Regions from separate parts of the Pseudoalteromonas sp. NEC-BIFX-2020_015 genome, predicted to be linked through region 2. Evidence: predicted binding sites of a transcription regulator. Region 2 holds the regulator's gene; each other region holds the start of a gene.
What was found. The regulator MetJ, encoded in region 2, represses methionine synthesis genes. The targets are predictions, from matches to a motif close to TAGACGTCTAGACGTCTA.
Positions count from the first base shown of each region.

Region 1: metE (5-methyltetrahydropteroyltriglutamate--homocysteine S-methyltransferase) is a predicted target of MetJ. The motif match lies at 2,336-2,353, and genes of this name have one in related genera.
Region 3: metA (homoserine O-succinyltransferase) is a predicted target of MetJ. The motif match lies at 2,299-2,316, and genes of this name have one in related genera.

Region 1 covers NZ_JABCJL010000007.1:6,400-12,381, forward strand. The annotation lists gene HH219_RS06785 (Nif3-like dinuclear metal center hexameric protein) at 1-530, shown strand, start outside; gene HH219_RS06790 (ElyC/SanA/YdcF family protein) at 559-1,323, opposite strand; gene HH219_RS06795 (LysR family transcriptional regulator) at 1,376-2,263, opposite strand; gene metE (5-methyltetrahydropteroyltriglutamate--homocysteine S-methyltransferase) at 2,555-4,828, shown strand; gene HH219_RS06805 (ABC transporter substrate-binding protein) at 5,411-5,982, shown strand, end outside.
Region 2 covers NZ_JABCJL010000005.1:99,425-105,406, reverse strand. The annotation lists gene metL (bifunctional aspartate kinase/homoserine dehydrogenase II) at 1-1,497, opposite strand, end outside; gene metB (cystathionine gamma-synthase) at 1,504-2,766, opposite strand; gene metJ (met regulon transcriptional regulator MetJ) at 2,964-3,284, shown strand; gene HH219_RS05405 (malic enzyme-like NAD(P)-binding protein) at 3,386-4,627, opposite strand; gene rpmE (50S ribosomal protein L31) at 5,491-5,703, opposite strand; gene priA (primosomal protein N') at 5,938-5,982, shown strand, end outside.
Region 3 covers NZ_JABCJL010000002.1:42,659-48,640, reverse strand. The annotation lists gene ettA (energy-dependent translational throttle protein EttA) at 1-1,234, opposite strand, end outside; gene HH219_RS22375 (DMT family transporter) at 1,317-2,216, opposite strand; gene metA (homoserine O-succinyltransferase) at 2,382-3,329, shown strand; gene HH219_RS01725 (homocysteine S-methyltransferase family protein) at 3,319-4,386, shown strand; gene metH (methionine synthase) at 4,397-5,982, shown strand, end outside.

The DNA of each region.
Region 1 (5,982 bases), on a different contig from region 2:
TCACGGGTATTAAAAAGCGCCGTATTGGTGCGTTACTGAATCATGATATTAATTTATTTGCATATCATTTGCCGTTAGATGTGCATCCTGAGATTGGCAATAACGCACAATTAGCTAAATTACTCGATTTAGAAATGACAGGCGGCTTAGAGCCGATAGCAAATAGTGTTGCAGTAAAAGGGCGATTAAAAACGCCTATGACGGGTGAACAGTTCGCGCAAAAAATAGCTGAGGTACTCAATCGAGAACCCTTAGTGAGTTTAGTGCGTGATGAACCAATTGAAACCATAGGGTGGTGTACAGGTGGTGGGCAAGGTTATATTGACTTAGCTGCTAACCAAGGACTCGATGCTTATTTAACGGGTGAGGCATCAGAGCAAACAATTCACAGTTCACGAGAACAAAACATTGATTTTTTTGCCGCGGGTCATCATGCGACCGAACGCTATGGGATCCAAGCGCTCGGTGAGCTATTAGCACAACAACATGGATTTGACGTTACCTTTATTGATATAGACAACCCAGTTTGAAAATAAGTCAAATTCTGTTGATTGGAAACTACAGCGCCTCTGGATCAACCCAGCGGCGCACTGCAATCCAACCACGGCCAATTACTTCGTGCCATTGACGTGTTACAGCTAAGAGTACATTTACATTAGGGACATACTGTTTATGGACAGGCCAAGCAGAGTAATCATAAAAGTCAGTCGCAGCGGGTATTACATCAACCCCTTGTGCGTTAAATAAATCTTTTGCACGGCGCATATGGCTCGATGATGTGACTAACGCAACTTTAAAATCCACAAGTGCAGGCGCTAAAAATTTAGCTTCGTCGGCGGTGTCCATGGCTGCTGGGTTTTGCTTTATACGGTTAGCTTTTACTCCAAGGCTAATCGCTGTTTGCTGCATTAAATGACTATTGGTGACTTTGCCGTAGCCCCCACCTGAAACAATAAGCTGTGCGTGTGGATAAAGATACGCAAGCCTTATGCCTTCTACTAAACGACTTTTTGCACAATTACCCAGCTGGCTATTCGCACTGAGGTTTGGGTTTGGTATTAGATCGCAGCCAAGTACCACTATCTTGTCTATTTTTGAATGATTTTTAGAATTAAATACATATTGAAGTTGCGTGGAAGGATCGACTATTTTTTGGCCCATAAACGGTGTGCTGATCAGCATTAGCGCGCAAGTAACGAGTAAGCCAGTAAATGCGGCGACTTTGTTGTTACGCAAAGCTATCAAAAAGCACAAAGCACATATTAGGCCGAACAAGGGCAGTGGCATGAGCATTGCGCCGAGGATTTTTTTAAGTTCAAACATCACAGTAGCATCAGTAAAAGAGTTTTACGTATGCTACTGGGTTCGCTTGATTTTATCGACCGTTATTTAACTTACAGGTATTTAAAAAGTGGCGATAAACCGGGTTATCCCGCATATTCTTTTTCATTGCAAGGTACATGGGGCGAGTGAGCCCTAATGCGCCAAGGGGAATCGATTTGATTAAACCTTGGCTCTCATAAGGCGTTACTAGCCAATCTGGTAATGCCGCAACGCCCATACCCGCACTGACAAGTTGAAAAATAAGTAAGCCTTGCTCTACGTTTTTTAAGGTGCCGTCAAAACGTGCATTTTGAATAAAGTGCTTAAATATATCTTGGCGTTCGCGTGGAATTGGGTATGAAATAATGGTTTCGTTTTTCAAATCCAGTGCAGTAACGTACGCTTTTTTTGCCAGCTCATGATCGGGGGCAACAATCAGCTTAAGTTTAAAGTCAAATAAATGTGCGTATTCAAGTTTATCGGGTTCACGGATATCAGAGGTAAGCACTAGATCCAACTCGTCGCTTAATAGATCAGGGATTGCGTCGTAGCTAAAGCCACGTTCATAATCTACTTTAATATCAGGCCAAAAGTTATTAAATTCTTTAATCGTGGGTAATAGCCAATGAAAACAAGCATGGCATTCAACACTTAATCTTAACTGCGAAATCGGCTGGTTAAGGCTTTCCTTTAGTCGGCATTTTGTCGCTTCAACGCGGGGTAGTACTTCACTCGCTAGTTCAAGTAATAGCATACCTTGGGGTGTAAACCGCACAGGCTGAGTTTTACGTTCAAATAACTGACAATCAAGCTTGTTTTCTAAATCTTTAATCTGATGAGATAAAGCTGATTGAGTTAAAAATAGTTCGCGGGCGGTATTCACCAAAGAGCCGGTTTCTTTTAAGGTCGCAATGGTCTTTAAATGTTTTACATCAATCATCTTTAATAATTCTCATGGTATAAGTGAGGTTAACTCAGATTGCAGACATAATACGCCTTTATTGAAGATGCTTCAACGTCTAGATGGCTAAAGAATGTCATTTGTTTTACTTAACGTTTACAACTTCACTATAGCATCAAATTTGACAGCGTTGTCATTATATTTATTCTGATTTATAAAAATATTTATATGAAATTACCTCAAGTTAAATAGGAGGAAGCATCAATTGTGTAATGTAAGGGAGAGGTGTAAATTTTTAGCCATCTAAATAGCTAAATGGAGTTCTTTAATATGGCACAATTACATAACCTAGGCTTTCCTCGGGTAGGCAAAAAACGCGAACTTAAATTCGCAGTCGAATCATATTGGGCTGGTAAAATTAGCCAAGCAGAGTTACTTGAGCAAGGTAAAACGATCCGCGCAGAAAACTGGGCGTTACAGGCCGATGCGGGTATAGAGTTATTACCGGTAGGTGACTTTGCTTGGTATGACCATGTGTTATCAACTTCGTTATTAATCGGCGCTGTACCTAAGCGTCATCAAAAAACAGATGGTAGCATTGATCTTGATACGTTATTTCGCATCGGTCGTGGTCGAGCACCTACAGGCTGTTCATGTGCAGCCAGTGAAATGACGAAATGGTTTAATACGAACTATCATTATATAGTGCCAGAGCTTAGCAGTGATCAGCAGTTTGCATTAAGTTGGACTGAGTTATTTGATCAAGTAACCCATGCACATGCATTAGGGCATAATGCAAAAGTGGTGTTAGTTGGCCCTGTAACTTACCTTTATTTAGCAAAATGTGTGGGCAGAGAATTTGATAAATTAAGCCTACTTGAAAAACTGTTGCCAGTGTATCAACAAGTCCTAGTAAAGCTAGCGCGCCAAGGTGTTCAGTGGGTACAAATAGATGAACCTATTCTTGCTCTTGAGTTGTCTGATGATTACCGCCATGCATTAAAAGCAAGTTTTAACGCACTTGCAGGTCAAGGTGTAAAGTTGTTACTGGCTAGTTATTTTGACTCTGTGAGTGCTTACTATGATGATATAGCTGCTTATCCAGTTGACGGTGTACATTTTGATTGTGTTGCAGCTAAAGTCGATTTTACACAGATTGATTCGTTATTGAGCGCTGATCAAGTTCTATCATTAGGTGTAGTTAATGGCCGTAATATTTGGCGTGCAGACCTCGATGCGGTATTTTCCACGATAAAAGACATTGCAACAAAGCGCGGTGATAATTTATGGCTTGCTCCGTCATGTTCTTTATTACACACGCCAGTTGATTTAGAGCAAGAAGAAAAGCTTGATGATGAGTTACGCTCCTGGCTTGCTTTCGCAAAACAAAAAGGCCAAGAGCTGTCATTGTTAAAAGCAGCACTTGAGATCAATGATAACCGTGATTTAGTTACTTACTCAGCCCCTGTAAAAGCACGTTTAACATCAACACGTGTCAATAATGCAGCAGTGCAACAACGAGTAAGTGCGTTAACCGTAAAAGAGGGGGAGCGTGAGAATGTATTTGCTCAGCGAATTGAAAAACAACATGGAGCACTTAACTTACCATTATTACCGACAACCACGATAGGTTCATTCCCACAAACACAGGCTATCCGTAAAGCGCGTCGTGATTTTAAAGCCGGTGAATTATCTGCCACTGACTATCAAAATCAAATGGAAGCCGAAATCCGCTACGCAGTAGAAGAGCAAGAAGCGCTTGATTTAGATGTATTAGTACATGGTGAAGCTGAGCGTAATGACATGGTTGAATATTTTGGTGAACTGCTTGAAGGTTTTGCTTTTACCCAGTTTGGTTGGGTGCAAAGCTATGGCTCTCGCTGTGTGAAGCCGCCGGTGATCTGGGGAGATGTCTCACGCGAAAAAGCAATGACGGTTCAGTGGACTCAATACGCGCAGTCGCTTACCAGTAAAAAAATGAAAGGCATGCTAACAGGCCCTGTCACTATTTTGTTTTGGTCATTTATTCGTGATGATTTAGATAAACCAAGCATTGCAAATCAAATAGCACTCGCGCTGCGTGATGAAGTGGTGGATTTACAAAATGCGGGCATTGAGATAATTCAAATTGATGAACCTGCATTTCGTGAAGGTATGCCACTCAAAGCCACCCAATGGCAAGACTATTTAGAGTGGGCAGCGTATGCATTTAGAGTGTCAGCCAGTGGTGTGAAAGACGAAACACAAATTCATACGCACATGTGTTACGCGGAATTTAACGGTATTATTGCCGCTATTGCGGATATGGATGCCGATGTGATCACTATTGAAACATCACGCTCAAACATGGAGCTACTAGATGCATTTGAAAACTTTGATTACCCAAATGATATAGGCCCTGGTGTATACGATATTCACACACCAAACGTGCCAGATACTGCATGGATCAAAGCGTTAATCCACAAAGCCGCGCGTAAAATACCCGTTGAGCGTTTGTGGGTGAATCCAGATTGTGGTTTAAAAACACGTGGATGGGAAGAAACCCGCCAAGCACTTGATAACATGGTTAAAGCGACTAAAGAACTGCGTGAAGAACTAAAGTAAACGCTTAAAGTAAACCTCTTTACGCTGTTAAGCCCTAGTAATATTGCTAGGGCGTGTTGACCTTTGTGGATTGAAATTTGTTCAATCTAGGGGCGATTTAATCGCGGCGCGAGGTTTGTAACCTAGCGGGCTCGATAACTGCTCCTGCGTTATTCTACTGGCTCACATCCATATGAGAATAAGTAAAAACCGAGCAAAGCTTCCGCGTCCTGCTCACGCCCCTTACCTACATCCCTGTAGGTAACAAAGAGTCAATCGCCCCTAGGAAGAACCCTTTGGGCAGTGCATGTTTGGCATTTATACTGCGTTATCGCCTATTTATGGGAAACAACCACACGACATAGGCTCTGCCTTGCCTAAATACCAAACATACTGCTGCAAAATCAATCACGAAAGGTCAACACGCCCTAGGGCTTTTTGTTTAGTTTTATGTGTAGTTGTCGCTTCTATCTAACATTATGATAGTAAAGAATTAAATTGATTGGTGCCTGATTGGCATTAATTATGTTCACTATTGTGTCTTTTTATTCTCTTAGTGAGCAAGTAAATTAGCGTATCAGAATTATTAAGGGTCTAATCAACATGAAATTACTTAGCCGCGGTGTGTTTTTACTGACTTTACTTTTTAGCGTTTCTTTGATGGCTCAGACGCAAACAGCAAAAGATCCACAGCAATTATTAGTCTCTATTGGGGACCAGTTATTTAGTGATATAGGTAAAGTTAATAGCCAAGGTAATGCGTCAAAGCATGAGATGTCAGCCATTGTAAGTAAGCATTTAATGCCGCATATAGATGTGAAGTTTGTTTCATACAAATTGTTAGGTAAGCATATTAAAGGCATAGAGCGGGCGCAAGCTACAGGGTTTATTAGTGCGGTTGAGCACTATTTGACAATGACATACGCCAGTGCACTGATGAAATATACCGGGCAAGAGATCAAATTTGAAAAAAATAATGATGTCACCACCGGGGATTTTACAACAGTAAAAACACAAATTATAGATTCACAAGCCCCAACAATAGACCTGCACTTTAAACTTCGCCACGGTAAAGATGGTAGCTGGAAAGTATATGATATCGTTGCTGAAGGTATTTCCTTATTGAGTGCTAAACAAAAAGAAGTGATTCAACGTATTTCTGAAGTAGGGCTTGA
Region 2 (5,982 bases):
TAACAGATCTGCTTCTTGGTAGTCTACAGCCTCGTTTTGCCATTGCGTTTGCCACTGTTCAAGTGTTATACCACTTGGGCTAAATAACATAGAACGTGAACGCAATAAACCAACGAGCTTGACACTAAAATGCTGCTGTAAGCGATTAAGCTGCTGACTTAATTGATCAATAAATACCTCACCTACATTACCAATACCAGCAACAATGATCGCGAGCTCTTGACCTTTATTTATTAACTTGTCATGCAGTAATGTAAGTACATCGCTATCAATAGATTGATCGGTAAGCAGTAATAAATAATCATTATCTTGATGACTAAAACGCGGCGCTAAACTTTGCTCACTCAGCACCTGCGTTGCTTGCTCAAGTAACTGAGTTACATCATTGCGTGGCGCAACAACCGCACAACCATGTAAATTTGATTCTATAATATTAGCTCGCCCTTGCAGGTGGCTGACGACTTGATGCGTCGCTTCTGCTGGTACTAATAGGTATGTATCGCCATTTTGAATAAAATGATGCAGGCTATGTTGAATTAACTGACTTAACTCTCCCACTTCACCAGCACGAAGCTGATCAATGCGCAGTAAATCAATATTCTCCAACGTCGTAATAAACCGTTTAGCTTTACTGTAACCTTCTTTAACAATTTCTGTGGCACTGGCATCCGTATCATAACTACTGCGTACCACTAGTTTTATGTCGGTATTTTTCAAAGGTGATAACGTCTTAGCATGTAAAACAGGGTTACCTAAACGCGCAAGTAAATTAGCTTGACCACGACAGACCTTAGAATACTTAAGCGCTTTTTTAACTTTACGCGGATCAGTACTAAATACACCTTGCGTGTCGGTCCAAATTGACACCTGATTAGCATGACAGTAACTCCCTAATAAAGTGGCACTGTAATCACTGCCATTGCGCCCGAGAGTAATCGTATTGCCCTGACAATCTGACGCAATAAAACCGGTTACAACATTAATACAGTTAGCCGAAACCAAGTCTGCACATGCTTGTTGATTTTTTTGGTGCAGCAACTGCCCGTCATTAAGTGTAAATAACTGGCGCGCATCAATATCTTTCGCCTCAAGTCCTAGTTGCTGTAAATAAGCAGCCAATAAACGGGCTGACCATACTTCACCGTGAGCAAGCAATGAAGCTTCCTGTAAGCTTTGCTGTTGAGCTTGCAGTGCTATTAAGGCTAACTCTTGCTTTAACACATCAATTGCGTCGTATTGCGCTGTTGGGCTTAATAGCTGCTCAATCAAAGTACGCTGATGATTATCAAGCTGTAATAAAATATCACTTACGGCTTGTTGATCACCTTGCTGATAACTTTGCCATAACTTAACCAACGTATTGGTTGTTTTACCTGCTGCCGACACAACGACACAGTCACCTGCTTCGGTGTGTGCTAAAATAATATTTGCTACGGCTTGATAACGCTCCGCGGAGCTTAAGCTTGAACCGCCAAATTTATGAACTATATTTACCATTTTCTATTACCACAAAGCCGTATGTGCAGGCGTTAATTTGAATGAATTTGTTTGCTCTGTACTTTGCTGCGTCGAGTTACTCTTAGTAGTCGTCGAACTACAATTACCTTGGCCTGGCTTAACTTTGTTAAACACACGTTCTAAATCAGCAACTAAGTCTTTTACATCTTCAATACCCACCGAAATTCTGATCAACGTATCACCCACACCCGCCTCTAAGCGAGCTGTTGCATCCATACCAGCATGAGTCATCGTTGCAGGGTGACATATTAGGCTTTCTACACCGCCTAACGATTCCGCTAAACTGAATTCTTCTAGGCTCGTTAAAAATGCTGCTGCATCATTTACATCACCAGCAATATCAAAACTTACCATGCCACCAAAACCACGTTGTTGTTGTTTTGCTAACTGATGTTGTGGATGAGATTCTAAACCTGGGTAATATACTTGGCTCACATAGGGTGAACTTTCTAAATATTGCGCAATGATAAAGGCATTTTCTTGGTGCTGACGTAAACGTACATTTAAAGTCCGCAGGCCACGTAATGTTAAATAACTATCAAATGGTGCACCTGTAATACCAATATTATTTGCCCACCAAGCAAGCTCGTCACCCAGCTCTTGTGTTGCTGCAATGACAGCGCCGCCAACAACATCGGAGTGGCCATTAATATATTTAGTGGTTGAATGCACAACAATATCAACACCAAATTCAATTGGATTTTGTAAGGCCGGTGATAAAAACGTGTTATCTGCGCCAACTAAAGCGCCGCACTGCTTTGCAATTGTCGTAATCGCTTTAATATCAGTTAAACGTAAAATTGGGTTGCTTGGTGTTTCAATCCAAATTAGCTTAGGTTTAATCTCAAGTATTTTTTGATGGTTTTCAGCGTTTGTTAAATCTAGAACCACTAATTTTAATAAGCCGCGCTTTTCAAGCGAAGTAAACAAACGGTAGCTGCCGCCATAACAATCATGTGGAATGACTAACGTATCATCACTATTTAGTAGTTGTGTTGCTAAATGCACTGCCGCCATGCCGGTAGCAGTTATAATGCCTTTGGCACCGCCTTCAAGCTTTGCGAGTGTTTCGCCAAGTAAATCACGATTAGGATTACCGCTACGGCCATAATCATATTCGCGCTTAGTATCAAAATCGGCAAATGAATAGGTGGTCGATAGGTGGATAGGAGGCACAACAGCACCGTGATGTTTATCAGCATCAATGCCATTACGTACTGCGATTGTCGCTTTATTTTTTTTGCTCATACCGTCACCTATATTAACTGGATGTTTAGACGTCTAAAAGGTTAGATGATCAAATTTAAGAAGTCAAAACATTTATACCCCTAGATGGCTAAATAACTAGTATTTGACTATCTTTTTTAAAACGATAGAATTTCCGCATCTTTGCGCTACAAAATGGTCGCGCAAACAATTAACAACCTGAGGCAACGATACATCTTATGGCTAAATGGAATGGTGAATATATTCACCCATATGCAGAACACGGGAAAAAATCAGAACAAGTTAAGAAGATCACCGTTTCGATCCCGTTAAATGTATTAAAGGTTTTAACTGATGAGCGTACTCGCCGTCAAATTAATAACCTTAGACATGCAACAAATAGTGAATTACTTTGCGAAGCATTTTTACACGCATTTACTGGCCAACCATTGCCAAACGATGAAGACTTACGTAAAGATAATCCAGAAAAAGTACCAGAAGAAGTTAAAAAGATTATGCAAGAGATGGGTTTAGAAGTGCCTATCCTGAATGAAGACTGATCTTCACCTGTAAATAACGTGCACCTGTTTCAGGCAATGATTTGGATACAAAAAAACCTCAATTCAGTGAATTGAGGTTTTTTATTGCCAAATAGTGCCTATTACGCCATATAGTTTTCAGGCATATCAATTTGTGCAACACCTGAATCAATAGCCGCTTGCGCCACTGCTTTTGCAATGCGCGGTAATAAACGCGGGTCCATTGGTTTAGGGATAATATACTGTGGTCCAAATTCAAGTTTATCAACACCTGCTGCTTTTAATACTTCAGCAGGCACTGGCTCTTTAGTAATACTGCGAATTGCCTCAACTGCGGCAATTTTCATTTCATCATTTATTTTGCTCGCACGTACGTCTAATGCACCACGAAAAATAAACGGGAAACACAACACGTTATTTACTTGATTTGGATAATCAGAACGACCCGTTGCCATAATCAAATCATCGCGCGCACCATGAGCAAGCGCAGGTGCAATTTCTGGATCTGGGTTTGAACATGCAAAAACAACTGGCCTATCAGCCATCAGCTTAAGATCTTCCGGTGCAAGCAGGTTCGGTCCTGATACACCAACAAATACATCAGCATCAGCAATAACATCTTGCAAAGTGCGCTTATCTGTATTGTTAGCAAACAACTGTTTATATTCATTTAAGTCATCACGACGCGTATGAATAACACCTTTACGATCAAGCATATAAATGTGCTCACGCAATGCGCCACACTTAATTAATAGCTCCATACATGCAACAGCGGCCGCACCGGCACCTAAACAAACGATAATCGCATCTTCAATGCTTTTACCCTGCACTTCAAGTGCGTTAATCATACCCGCAGCAGTTACAATAGCTGTACCGTGTTGATCATCATGAAACACTGGAATACTACAGCGCTCAATCAATGCTTTTTCAATTTCAAAACACTCTGGGGCTTTAATATCTTCTAGGTTGATACCACCAAAAGTATCAGCAATATTTGCAACGGTATTGATGAAATCTTCTGTGGTTGTGTGTTTTACTTCAATATCAATTGAGTCAAGGCCAGCAAAGCGTTTAAACAACAAAGCTTTGCCTTCCATAACTGGTTTTGAAGCAAGAGGTCCTAAATTACCTAGGCCTAAAATAGCAGTACCATTGGTAATTACTGCAACCATATTACCTTTGCCAGTATATTTATAAGCATTAGCTGGATCTGCGGCAATTTCACGCACAGGCTCAGCCACACCAGGGCTATAAGCTAGAGCGAGATCTTGTACGGTTTCGGCTGGCTTAGTAAGCTCAACACTGATTTTTCCTGGAACGGGGTGCGAATGGTAATGTAAAGCTTGTTCACGAAAGTCTGACATAACGCGATTTTATCCTGCAAGTAAGTTAAAAGTGAGAGTAAGCAGTTCTATTCTATAGTCTGTATCTTGGAACGATACCTATATTATAATTAAATTCAAGCAATATCAGGTCTATCCTGTTATAAGCTAGATCTGTTAATTTTATGCGTTTTATCGACCAGTTTTGTAAAAAAACCTCAAAATCCAGCAATAACACGCCAAGAAAGCATCAAAAAACCTGTTCTAAAATCATCTAAATAGTACTTTATTACACCTAAAATACACATTCCCTATAAAAGATATAAATATACGACGTTAGCGTCATTTAGGCTCATTAAATGACTTTTTATCAACATAACATCAATTAATTAAACAAAATATATTACTGAATATAGTTAAAATCTAACTGTTTGTCTGTTATTTAGTGGCTATAGTCACTATAAAAACTAAAAATGATGGTTACTTTAGGCAGGGGTAAAAAAGGGTGAATTTAACCGCTGATACTTGGGCGTGTTGTCCTTTGTGGATTGAAATTTGTTCAATCTAGGGGCGATTTAATCGCGGCGCGAGGTTTGGAATCGAGTGGGCTAAGTAAAAACCGAGCAAAGCTTCCGCGTCCTGCTCACGCCCCTTGCCTACCTCCATGTAGGTAACAAAGAGTTAATCGCCCCAAGGAATAACTCTTTAGGCAGCGCATGTTTGGCATTTATACTGCGTTATCGCCTATTTATGGGGAACACCACACTGCATAGGCGCTGCCTTGCTTAAATACCAAACATGCTGCAAAATTAATCACGAAAGGTCACACGCCCTAACCAGTTTTAATTAAATTGCAGGCATAAAAAAAGCACCCTAAGGTGCTTTTTCCGACACAACAGCAATAATTACTTGCTGCTAAGTGCACCGAAACGCTTGTTAAAGCGATCAACACGGCCACCAGTGTCTAAAATCTTTTGCTTACCAGTGTAAAACGGGTGACACGCAGAACATACGTCTAGGTGAATGTCTTTACACAAAGTAGAACGAGTTTCGAACTTATTTCCGCATGAACAAGATGCTGAAATTACTTCGTACTTAGGGTGAATACCTTCTTTCATAGAAACCTCTAGTTAAGGCCGCATCGCTCTCCAAACCCGAAGTCTGGCACCATACGTCGTTAAAATCAAAATAATTAGGACGCGTATTCTAAGCAACAACCCTGCCTACGACAAGCTTTAAATACATTATTTGCTAATAATATAAACAAAAAAAATAAACAGCCTATTTGCTGGTAGGCTTTTTTCTGCAATTTTAGTACATTATCACTCTTACTTGCTTTTATTTGAGTTGTTATGAGTTTTGTTGAAGTTGCTATAAAGGTGCCATTACATCGCACC
Region 3 (5,982 bases), on a different contig from region 2:
CAATTTCTTGGAAAACTGTATTGCTGTCATCCATATTGCCACGGAACTGATCAACGGTTGCCAGTTCAACTGTTTCACCTAAGCTGATTTCGCCGCTGTCTTGTTGCTCTTCACCACTAAGCATTTTGAATAAAGTTGATTTACCCGCGCCATTAGCACCGATAATGCCGACAATGGCACCTTTTGGCATAGTGAAACTTAAATCATCAATCAGTACGCGATCACCAAAGCTCTTTTTCAAGTTTTTAACTTCTATTACTTGATCGCCTAAACGTGGTCCAGGTGGAATAAACAGCTCGTTAGTTTCATTACGTTTTTGGTAATCAGATTGCTGCATTTCAGTAAACTGTGCCATACGTGCTTTAGACTTAGCTTGACGACCTTTTTGATTTGAACGTACCCACTCAAGCTCTTGTGCAATTGATTTTTGACGTGCTTTTTCAGATTTCTGCTCTTGTTGTAAGCGGGCATCTTTTTGCTCAAGCCACGATGAGTAGTTACCTTCCCATGGAATACCTTCACCACGGTCAAGCTCTAAAATCCAACCTGCTACATTATCAAGGAAGTAACGGTCATGCGTTACCGCCACAACTGTGCCTTCGTAATCATGTAAGAAGCGCTCAAGCCACGCGACAGATTCTGCATCCAAGTGGTTAGTTGGTTCATCGAGGATAAGCATATCTGGTTTTTCAAGTAATAGGCGACAAATAGCAACACGACGACGCTCACCACCAGATAGGAACTCAATTTTAGCATCCCATTCAGGTAAACGTAGCGCATCAGCAGCACGCTCTAATACGTTATCAATGTTATGACCATCGTGAGTTTGAATGATTGCTTCAAGCTCACCTTGCTCTTTAGCTAGTGCATCAAAGTCAGCACCTTCCATTGCATATTCGTTATATACTTCATCAAGGCGGTTTAGCGCGTTTTTAACTTCGCTTACTGCTTCTTCAACAATTTCACGTACTGTTTTGCTTTCATCTAAAATAGGCTCTTGCGGTAGGTAACCAATTTTAGTGCCCGGTTGAGGGTATGCTTCACCTTCAAATTCTTGGTCAAGGCCTGCCATAATACGTAGTAACGTTGATTTACCAGAACCGTTTAAACCAAGTACGCCAATTTTTGCGCCAGGGAAAAAATGCAAAGAAATATCTTTTAAAATAGTGCGCTTAGGCGGCACAACTTTAGATACTCGACTCATCGAGAATATAAATTTATCAGGTAAAACCATGGAAGGAGCCTTCAAATAAGAATAAAATTTTTAATGCTCTATTGTAGAGTCTCAATGGCTAAACAGTCAACGCATCAGCACGTTAATTAGCAAGCAATACACCTACGCCAATAAGCGCAAGCAGGCCGCCAAGTAGCATTTTATTGGTAACAGGCTCACGCTTAAAAAAACCAATACTCATTACAATCAATGGGGCGGTAGCAAAAATGGTCTGTGCTATCGCAGGATCGGTGTATTTTACGGCGCCGAGTTGCAGCCACAAACCTAAAAAAGTACCTAAAAATACAGCAACAAAAAACCAGTGTTTACCGCTAATCCCTTTTAATGTGAGTGCTTGTTTAAAATCACTGCTTTTAAACATTGCAACCACTAATGCAACAGTAAGTGTCCCCGATGCAAGCCTAATTAATGCAGCCCACAAGCTGCTCATCTCTTCGTTATTAAGCGCTCCTTTTGACATTACCATTCCAAGGGCTTGGCATATTGCGGCAGCAAGTGCGCACAAAACACCAACGCGATAATGTTTATTATCAACACTTGGTAGTCCTTTTGCGGGCTTAATCGCAATTACAACACCCACACTGGTTAATGCAATACCAAACCAAGCAAAGGCTGATAAGTAATGGCTTAACAGAATAATATTAAAAATACCAACCAAGGCCGGGGCTAAAGACTCAATAACTAATGTACGCGCTGGGCCTATATTACGTAGTGCTGCAAAATAAGCGCTGTCACCAATAGCAATACCAATAACTCCGCCCGCAATGAGCCACAGCCAGCTGGTAATCTGGGTTGGTATAGCAAAATCTTGAGTAATGATAAGTGTAACTAGCATCAATGCACTCGCGAGCACACTTTTACTAATATTTAATTGCATTGGGGTTAAGTGATGACTAAAACCTTTATATAAAATAGTTGATAGCGCCCACACCAGTGCCGCAAGTATTGCTAATAACTCACCTAAACCAAGCCAATCAAACACAATTTCACCTTGTAGTTAAATTAAGAAGGGCATTATGGCGAGCTTGTTTAAGAATGCAAAAAATTGTTTAATTAAATTCATTTGGACATCTAAACATCTAGAGGTTGAAATTTCCAGCTATCCGTTCATAATTAGCCATTGGTTAAAAATACCTTGGAGATGAGTATGCCTATTACCGTTAAAGATGAATTGCCCGCAATTGCGAAGTTACGTCAAGAGAACGTATTCGTAATGCCAAAAAGTCGTGCGAAAACACAAGAAATTCGCCCTATGCGCTTGGCTATTTTAAACTTAATGCCTAATAAGGTTGAAACCGAGGTACAATTCATTCGTTTACTTGCTAACTCGCCTTTGCAAGTTAATGTAGAGCTATTACGCTTAGATACCCATCGTAGTAAAAATACCTCAGAGCAGCATTTAGATACTTTTTATCGTTATTTCTCTGAAGTGAAAGACAGTAACTACGATGCATTATTAATTACTGGTGCGCCATTAGCGCATTTAGAATACGACGACGTAGCCTACTGGGATGAACTAAAAGTGATTTTAGACTGGGCAGAGCAGCATGTAACGTCAACGTTATTTTCGTGTTGGGCGGCCCATGCGGGTTTATTCCATCATCATAATTTAAAGCGTGAACTTAAAGAAAATAAGCTGTGTGGCGTGTTTACTCATAAATGCTTTTTTGAACATGGCGCACTTACGCGCGGTTTTGATGACACCTTTGTAGTGCCACATTCTCGTTATGGTCACATCGACATTGAAAAAATAAATGCGTGTGATGATTTAGTCGTGCTGGCAGGTTCAGAGCAAGTAGGCGCTTACTTAATAAAAAATAAATCAGGTAGCCAAGTTTACCTAACAGGCCACCCTGAATATGATGCACATACATTAAAAGGCGAATATCAACGTGATTTAGCAAAAAGCCCTGATGCGCCGATGCCAGAAAATTATTTTCCAGATAACAACCCAGATAACGAACCGTCGAAAACCTGGCAAAGTCATGCTTTTTTGCTTTTTTCGAACTGGTTAAATTATTATGTGTATCAAACCACACCCTATGATATTAATTTAGTTAGCCAAGACGTAAGGACTAACAACTATGCCGAATAATTTAGAAAACAAAAGTGCCGAGTTAATTGACGCGCTAAAGCAGCGTATTTTAATTCTTGATGGTGCAATGGGCACTATGATCCAAGAACACAAACTCGAAGAAGAAGACTACCGTGGTGAGCGCTTTAAAGACTGGCATGTATTAATTAAAGGCAATAATGACTTATTAAGCCTTACGCAGCCAAAAATTATTGGTGATATTCACCGTGGTTTTTTAAGTGCGGGCGCCGATATTATCGAAACCAACACCTTTAACTCGACCACTATCTCAATGGAAGATTACGACATGGCGAGTATCAGCCGTGAAGTAAATTTAGAGTCTGCAAAATTGGCACGCAGTATTTGTGATGAATTTACAGCTAAAAACCCAGCAAAACCACGCTATGTTGCGGGTGTGCTTGGGCCAACATCTAAAACCTGCTCGATTTCACCGGATGTAAACGATCCCGGTTACCGTAATGTAACCTTTGACAAGCTGGTCACTGCATATGTTGAATCAACCCTTGCGTTAATGGAAGGCGGTGCAGATCTTATTCTAATCGAAACCATTTTTGATACACTGAATGCAAAAGCCGCCTCGTTCGCAGTAGAGGAAGCGTTTGAACAAGCGGGGCGTAAATTGCCAGTAATGATCTCAGGGACTATTACCGATGCATCGGGGCGTACCTTATCAGGGCAAACAACCGAAGCGTTCTATAATTCGATTCGCCACATTAAGCCAATTTCAATTGGCCTAAATTGCGCACTTGGCCCAGACCTATTACGCCAATACGTAGAAGAGCTATCGCGCGTATGCGAAACCTTTACCTCGGTTCACCCTAATGCTGGCCTGCCAAATGAGTTTGGTGAATACGATTTAGAAGCGCCAGAAATGGCCGCTGAGATTATCGATTGGGGTAAGTCTGGCTTCATCAATATAGTGGGCGGTTGCTGTGGTACTACACCTGCACATATAAGAGCCTTTGCCAAAGGGCTTGAAGGTGTTAAACCGCGTCCGTTACCAGAGCTTGAAGTGCGTATGCGTTTATCTGGCCTTGAAGCCTGTAATTTAAATTAGGATATCTGACATGAGTCAAAAAATAGCTGTATTTACAAACGTCGGCGAACGTACCAATGTTACAGGTTCTGCCATGTTTAAGCGTTTGATCATGGAAGAAGATTTTGAAGCTGCACTCACCGTTGCCCGTGAACAAGTAGAAAATGGCGCTCAGGTAATTGATATCAACATGGACGAAGCCATGTTGGACTCAAAAGCGGCAATGGTTAAGTTTTTAAACTTAATCGCCTCAGAGCCTGACATATCACGCGTACCAATCATGGTCGACTCCTCAAAATGGGAAGTCATCGAAGCAGGCTTAAAATGTATTCAAGGCAAGGCGATAGTAAACTCTATCTCTTTAAAAGAGGGTGAAGAGCCGTTTATTCGCCAAGCAAAAATAATTAAGCGCTTTGGCGCGGCTGCCGTGGTAATGGCGTTTGATACGCAAGGTCAAGCAGAGACCGCCGATAGAAAATTCGAGATATGTGCGCGCAGTTATAAAATATTAGTAGACGATATTGGCTTTGCTCCCGAAGATATTATTTTCGACCCGAATATATTTGCCGTAGCCACAGGTATTGAAGAGCACGACAATTACGCTGTTGAGTTTATTGAAGGTACACGTCGTATCAAAGAGGGATTACCGCATTGTAAAGTGTCAGGCGGTGTATCAAATGTATCGTTCTCATTTCGTGGTAATAACCCAGTACGCGAAGCCATTCACTCAGTATTTTTATACCATGCAATTCAAGCAGGTATGGACATGGGCATCGTCAATGCAGGGCAGTTAGCCGTGTATGATGATATTCCAGCAGAACTTCGTAAAGCGGTTGAAGACGTAGTACTCAATACCGACCCAGGCGCAGGTGAACGTTTAGTTGAGTTGGCACCAAAATACTCTGGCATGGCGCAAGCAGAACGCGTTGAAGATTTAGAATGGCGCACATGGCCAGTTGAAAAACGCTTAGAACACGCCCTTGTTAAAGGCATTACAGAATATATAGATGTAGATACAGAAGAGTGCCGTGCGGCTGCCGACAAACCTATTCACGTAATTGAAGGGCCGTTAATGGACGGCATGAACGTGGTGGGCGATTTGTTCGGTGCTGGTAAAATGTTTTTACCGCAAGTAGTTAAATCAGCTCGTGTAATGAAACGCGCGGTAGCCTACCTAGATCCATACATTGAGCTTGAAAAAGAAGAGGGCTCTACCAATGGTAAAATAGTGATGGCAACGGTAAAAGGCGATGTACACGACATTGGTAAAAACATCGTTGGTGTTGTTCTACAATGTAATAACTACGAAGTTATCGACTTAGGCGTAATGGTACCTGCAGATAAAATACTGCAAACCGCCATTGATGAAAAGGCTGATATAATCGGTTTATCAGGCCTGATCACGCCATCACTTGACGAAATGGTACACGTAGCCAAAGAAATGAAACGTCGAGGTTTTGAACTGCCGTTACTCATAGGTGGCGCGACGACCTCAAAAGCGCATACAGCAGTTAAAATAGAGCCGCAGTATGATAAAGGCGTCGTCTACGTTAATAACGCCAGCCGCGCAGTTGGTGTTGTATCCAACTTATTATCAAAAGAAATAAAGCCCGGCTT